Regions from separate parts of the Paenibacillus sp. JJ1683 genome, predicted to be linked through region 3. Evidence: riboswitches for the same ligand, from Rfam matches in the RefSeq annotation. Region 3 holds a riboswitch; each other region holds the start of a gene.
What was found. Region 3 has a riboswitch for cyclic di-AMP ahead of ACUC6J_RS13175 (3D domain-containing protein). Riboswitches for the same ligand answer to the same signal wherever they lie in the genome.

Region 1 (2,268 bases), 1.5 Mb from region 3:
CGCTTCTTGTTTGCTGATGACCGTTGCATTCATCAATGATTCCGGACTTGGATTGCTAAGCGAGGGAATAAGCAATTGAAAGATAAAAAAGCAAATCAGGCCAACCCCGCCCAGTAAGCCTAATTTTTTGAAGTTGGCCGTGAGCACGACCGGTTTCCCGATAGGATTCATGAGTTTCCTCCTTAATCTGTAAATAAGAACATCCATTAAAGATATCATACTGCACAGGTTCCCGCCAACAGACCAGCGATATTCATGAAAACAGAGTGAAAGCACTTTAAAGTTTTAATAAAATTAGATAAGCTGTGATTAAGCGATGCCCAATCGCAAATTAAAGCCAATTTCACGTTTTTTCGGCGAAATCGGTTTTGTGATCTGGATAGAGAAGGATTATAATCTTGAGGCAATGCCTATGAAATATATGGGTAATGACAACATTTAAGCCGAATTTCTGTGAGAAAACGGGGGAACCATGTTACTGGGGTGAATTTTACAGTCGATCCTGATGGATCGGAAGTGTAAATAGGGCATACTGTACTGCCCGAATCCGTCAGCTAACCTCGTAGGCTGTGGGCAGGAACCAAGTCAGGCACTCGGTTTTCCGGTGTCTTTTTTTGTGTGTATAAGTGTGAATAAAAGTTTGCTGAGTTAAGGACGCTGCGCGTTCCATTTGATCTTCCAATCGCTGTTGCCACTGAATTTTTTTGATTTTCTAGACCTTGATAAGGGTAAAATTCAGAGTCAAAGGCGAGCGCTATCGCTTCTCCAGATTCAAATGGACCGCTTCGCTGCTGCCCGCCTTAAAGTCATCAAACGTTCCATGAGGTAGTTACGTATAAAGTGTAGTGAGTATTGAAAGGCAAAAGTATCCCGCTTTGCGGATACTTTTCTGATTTATAAAAGAAACTGAAAAGAATTGGTGATTTTATGAGCTGAGCGATCTCCATGCTCATAGTTCACCAAGGAGGAGAAGTGATGAATAAATGAATCCCAATGCAAGCTGGCTTCGGCTTTCTCCACCGCAAATATTCGTTGCAGGCTTTGCCATTATCATTCTAATAGGTAGTTTATTGTTAATGCTGCCCATTTCTAATACAACAGGAAAACCACTTGCGTTTATAGACGCTTTGTTTACTGCCGCTTCCGCGACCTGTGTAACCGGGCTTGTCGTTAAGGATACAGGGCTCTTTTTTACAACCTTTGGTCAAATTGTCATCGTTGCGCTGATTCAGATTGGCGGACTTGGCTTTATGACTATGGCTACCTTGATCGCGCTGGTGTTCAAGCGTCGGATTTCCTTGCGGGAGCGCCTTATTTTGCAAGAAGCGATGAATCAGACCTCTGTCGAAGGAATTGTCGGATTGATCCGCAAGGTGCTATGGTACTCGCTGATGATTGAGGGCGTATGTGCAGCTATTTTTTCGATTCGCTGGTCATTTGATATGCCTGTCGGCAGGGCGATTTATTTTGGAATCTGGCATGCCATTTCCATGTTTAATAACGCTGGTTTTGATTTGTTCGGTGAATTTCGCAGCCTGACAGGTTATGTATATGATCCGATTGTTAATTTTACAGCCATGTTTCTCATTATTTCGGGTGGTATTGGTTTTGTAGTGATGTCTGACCTGGCAGATTATCGCAAGCGTAAGAGACTATCCTTGCATACCAAGGTGGTACTCAGCATGACAGCTGCTCTGATTGTCGTCGGGACGCTTGTCATTTTTGTATTTGAGTTTACGAATCCGAAGACGCTTGGCTCGCTTGATTGGGGTGGTAAACTGCTGGGTTCTTTATTCCAGTCCGTTACCCCTCGCACCGCAGGTGCCAACACGCTGGACATTGCAGGCTTGCGGCAGGCTACGCAGTTTTTTATCATCATACTCATGTTTATTGGGGCTTCGCCTGGCTCCACTGGAGGCGGGATTAAGACCACTACATTTGCTCTGCTCATTGGAGCGGTGTTTTCGATGCTGCGGGGACGGGAAGACATTGTGCTGTTCCGGTACCGACTTGCGCAGGCACGCATTTATAAGGCTTTGACTATTACCTTGCTGGGGTTGCTGTTCGTGATTGGGGTGACGATGATTCTGTCCGCAACCGAAGATCATCATTTTCTGATGATCTTGTTCGAGACGGTGTCTGCCTTTGGTACGGTAGGACTGTCCATGGGGCTTACACCTGATTTGACAGTTGTAGGCAAGCTGGTGATTACTCTGACGATGTTTGCAGGCAGGCTGGGTCCACTCACGCTAGCTTATGCACTGGGAC
Region 2 (2,268 bases), 2.7 Mb from region 3:
GATCATCTTCGTTTCCCTCCACTGCTACACAGCAACATATATTTATCTTTCCCTGCTTTTGAAAACAAAATAAGAAGAGGGTATCCTCTTCTTAGCATGGCATAACTATGTTGTTAATACTATCGCATTGTCCTCAACATACACAACCTGTTTTAGTTGATTTCCGGCTTTACAGGTCCGATAACATATACGGTTTTACCGTGCTTACGACCAAATTGGTTGGCCCGGCTCAAACTCTCATAATACACATCGATTTTGTGGCCTTTAATCGCGCCACCGGTATCCTCCGCACGGCGGAAGCCCACCCCTTCAATATACACCCACCACCCGATTGGAATTACACTCGGATCGACAGCGATGGTGCGTCCTTCCGTGACACGTGTGCCGGAGGCGGTACGTGTACCGATACCTGGCTCTTGTGCGGAATACGCCGTCATGGAGACGTTTTGTAAAACTTTTCTATAATTAAAATTAATACCTGCTTTACGGACAGCACTGCCCGAACTAACCTTTGTAGCCTTAACTGCATCTTTAGGGCCGATGGAAGCAGCTAGAACGACCGGTTTTTTCTTCGTTCCTACCGCAATTACCTTATCCACACGATTCTGTGCGACTTCCTTGTTGACCAGCTGTTTGGATACCAATTTTCCATCATGGTATACCTTTTGAACATGCTGGACTACCACACCCGATTTGCCACTTTGAATGACTCGATTATCGCCTTTATAGAGACTTGGATCTGCCGTTTTGATGACCTGATAAGGCACTTGTTTTTTCTGTTCGACCTGCTGTTTCTTCACACGGACGATTTTTATGTCCATGTTAGCTGAAACAGAGGCATCCAACGCAGGGTAAACTTTATCCGTTGATGATAATTTATAGCCCGAAGTGCGAATGGCACCCTCTACTGTATTTTCTGTTGTGTACAGCTTTTTCGTCTTATTGCCTGAGGATACTTTAACCTGATTGGCACGTTTGATGACTACGCGATCCCCATCCTGTACTGCTCCATTTAGCGGCATGGAAATTGTATCATGCGGCTGAAGTGAAATAGAATGCTCATTGAGCAAATCTTGGAGCTTGGATTCCCGGGTTTCTACCGCAGATGCCTTACCATCGATGACAAAAAAGACTTGTTTTTTTGATTGCGTGTACATCAGAATTGAAATCATAATCGTTAGTGCGATTAGAAAAATAGCAACCAAAGCAGCCTGGCGCACATTCTCTTGCTTCCAACGTAATACGTAAGACATGCTGGATGAGCGTGACTCATGGGTCTCCTCTTTTCGGAAAATGCCCATTTCCTCCGTCCTCCTTACATAGCCCGCCGTCTGGAGTAAGACATAGTTGATCGTTGACGTGACTATAACAGATTTTCTACAAGACAAGCCCGTACTGCGACTGTCCTGCACCATGTACCCGTCTTCGCGGCATGCTGTCCTCCCCTGTTTAACCACAGTATGATGACAGATTTTCTTTTATTCACAACAAAAAAAGCCAAAGAAAGAGACTAGAGAGCTCTTTCGTGGCTTCCAACATGTGTGAATATGCGGGAAAACTCATGCACGAGATGGCTTCTCTCTTGTTACGCTTACGGGGTTAGCTGTCGGGTTCGGACGTAGAGAGTCGCCCTAGCTTAGGTCAACCGCTCATGGCGGTCGCCTTCACATTCACCCCGAAGACCCAGAAAGAAATCGAAATACGGCTTCTCTACCTGTTCATCCCATTCGGGAAATGAATTTCGGTTGAGCCGGCTGCTGAAGAGACATTCTCTCTTGCACATACGCCGGACGTACTGTAAGCCATATCGGTTCCCCCGTTCCCTGCAAAAGGGACTCAGCGAGACTGGTTCATGAAATGATTTGTTGATGTTTACACTCAACAACAATTCACTGAAAAGATGATATCCTGTTTCCATGCATGTTGTAAAGCAGGTTTCAAGTACATTTTTTAAAATATTCGGTTAAAAAATTGTAATATTCTTGAGTTTCCTGCAACAAAATCATAATTAGCTCCGTCTATCTCTTTATTTTGATTGATTTCTTCGCTTTTTCACTGAATGTCAAATCGTTCCAAAGCATTTTGGGTCGTAATGGATACCAATTCCTCCACCGTAATTCCCTTAATTTGGGCGGCTGCCTCTGCCACCAATCTCACATGGGCCGACTCATTTCGCTTCCCGCGAAACGGATGAGGCGTCAAGTATGGTGCGTCCGTTTCAATCAGCAGACGATCCAGCGGAACCTGGGCCAGTACCTCTTTTGGCTG
Region 3 (2,268 bases):
AAATTTTAAAAGGCATTGATATAGATATCGCCAAAGGTGAAGTAGTCGTCATTATCGGCCCGAGTGGTTCGGGGAAAAGTACGTTTTTGCGTTGTATGAATCTGTTGGAACAGCCAACAGAAGGGGAAATCTTGTTTGAGGGTGAGCCGATTACGGCCCGTGGTCATAATATTAATGCGACTCGGGAGAAGATGGGGATGGTTTTCCAGCATTTTAATCTGTTTCCACATAAAACAATACTGCAGAATCTGACGCTTGCACCAACGCAGGTGAAGAAGCAATCGGGGAAAGAAGCGGAGAAAATTGCGTTGGAACTCCTGCGGACCGTGGGTCTTGAGGATAAAAAGAATACCTACCCGAACCAGTTATCTGGCGGTCAAAAGCAACGTATAGCGATAGCACGCGCTCTGGCCATGCAGCCGCACGTAATGCTGTTTGATGAACCTACCTCTGCCCTGGACCCTGAAATGGTTGGAGAGGTTCTGGATGTGATGAAGAAGCTCGCTGAAGGCGGCATGACGATGGTGATCGTGACGCATGAAATGGGCTTTGCTCGTGAGGTAGGAGACCGAATCATCTTTATGGACAACGGTCAAATTATAGAGCAAGGTACGCCGGAGCAAGTTTTCGGAACTCCAAGCCATGATCGTACCCGTGATTTTCTGGCTAAAGTGCTGTAAGAAAATGCTTTTATGAATTATTGACAAAGCCCTCTCGTGATGATATTTCACGGAGGGCTTTTCTCCTTTTGTCACCATATCTCCATATTTTCGTAACAAAAAACCGATTTTTGATGACAAAATTGTAATGGATATAGTATGATGTTCAAGGTTCCCAACATTTTCATGCAGATAAGGTTACAAAATTGTGATATTATGCAGTAAGCCAAAACTTACCGGGGCAGCAGCAATGATAACAATTACTCAGGTGCTGGGCTCAAACCATGGGAAGTGCGGGGGACGTAACAACGGCAATTATTCCAATGCGTCATATAGATGTTGTGGAATATGCCTAGGGGTGAATTGCACAAGCATAGGGCTTCTCCTGAGTCCGAATCCGACAGCTAACTTCGCAGGCATAACAGAGGAGGTACATATCTTTGAAACACTTAAAACATATTGGAAAAACCATGAAATTTGCGGTGCTTGCCGCAGCGATTGCAGGATTGGCACAGACAGCTGGAGTAGCAAATGCTGCTTCGCTTCATACTGCCAAAGAAGGCGATACTTTCTTTTTGCTTGCTCAACGTTATGGGGTATCGGTAGATGACTTGACGAAGGCTAACCCGGATATTGCGTCCAACAACATATATGCAGGTCTACAAATTAAAGTGCCAGACGAAAAAAGTGTGAAGGCGGCTTCGGATTCGAAACCACAGCTTCTTACGGAGAAAGCACCAGCGAATGAGAGGCCAACAATTGAAGCATGGGGCAAAACATTCAATTACAGTAAAGTTGTTGATGTTAAAGCAACAGCATATTCAGCCGCAGCTGATGAAAATGGCAAATGGGGTGCAGTCGATTACTACGGTAATCCGCTTAAACTGGGTACAATTGCAGTAGACCCGAAAGTCATTCCTATGGGGACAAAGGTGCTAGTTACAGGCTATTCCCATCCCGGCTTGCCAGACCATTCTTTTGTAGCCGTTGCCCGTGATCAGGGCAGCGCTATTACCGGAAAGCGGATTGATATCTTTATCCCTGGCAACAAATCATTCGTGAACGACTTCGGCTTCCAAAATGTGAAACTGTACGTTATTGATAAATAGCATTGTGCATATATTTGATTTCATTAAACATAATATATATTATGTAAACTTAATATTATAGCACACAACATATAACTGGGACGACTTCTTATCAGTACGGTCGTTTATCGCTAAAAAAGGCTGTCTTACAAGCAGAAGCACTCTGCTCGTCAAGGCAGCCTTTTTACGTTGTTGGTATATACGAGGCTTAGACATACTGTTATTTTCGTTCCGATGTGTGAAGTAGCCGGGGGACTGTGACAAACTTGTAGCCCTTAGCTTTTAAAGAGTGGATTAGACCCGGCAAAGCTTGGACAGTACCTTGCAAGTTGGAACTTTGACCTCCACCTGCATGCATTAAAATAATGGAGCCAGGTCTGGTAGCCGGGATCACGTTACGCTGAATCTGTGTTTTGCTTAATCCCTTCCAGTCTAGAGAGTCCACATTCCAATTGACGATCATGTACCCATGACGACGCGCCCACTGAATTTGAGGCTCCGTGATTTCACCATAGGGTGGT

Region 1: linked by a shared signal. The riboswitch ahead of ACUC6J_RS19750 (TrkH family potassium uptake protein) and the one ahead of ACUC6J_RS13175 (3D domain-containing protein) in region 3 are both predicted to bind cyclic di-AMP.
Region 2: linked by a shared signal. The riboswitch ahead of ACUC6J_RS00140 (3D domain-containing protein) and the one ahead of ACUC6J_RS13175 (3D domain-containing protein) in region 3 are both predicted to bind cyclic di-AMP.

The regions. Positions count from the first base shown of each region.
Region 1 covers NZ_CM129820.1:4,599,699-4,601,966, reverse strand. The annotation lists gene ACUC6J_RS19755 (CPBP family intramembrane glutamic endopeptidase) at 1-171, opposite strand, end outside; cyclic di-AMP (ydaO/yuaA leader) riboswitch at 432-584, shown strand; gene ACUC6J_RS19750 (TrkH family potassium uptake protein) at 984-2,268, shown strand, end outside.
Region 2 covers NZ_CM129820.1:29,591-31,858, reverse strand. The annotation lists gene rnmV (ribonuclease M5) at 1-6, opposite strand, end outside; gene ACUC6J_RS00140 (3D domain-containing protein) at 153-1,301, opposite strand; cyclic di-AMP (ydaO/yuaA leader) riboswitch at 1,573-1,852, opposite strand; gene ACUC6J_RS00135 (TatD family hydrolase) at 2,053-2,268, opposite strand, start outside.
Region 3 covers NZ_CM129820.1:3,107,489-3,109,756, reverse strand. The annotation lists gene ACUC6J_RS13180 (amino acid ABC transporter ATP-binding protein) at 1-680, shown strand, start outside; cyclic di-AMP (ydaO/yuaA leader) riboswitch at 924-1,093, shown strand; gene ACUC6J_RS13175 (3D domain-containing protein) at 1,100-1,768, shown strand; gene ACUC6J_RS13170 (polysaccharide deacetylase family protein) at 1,968-2,268, opposite strand, start outside.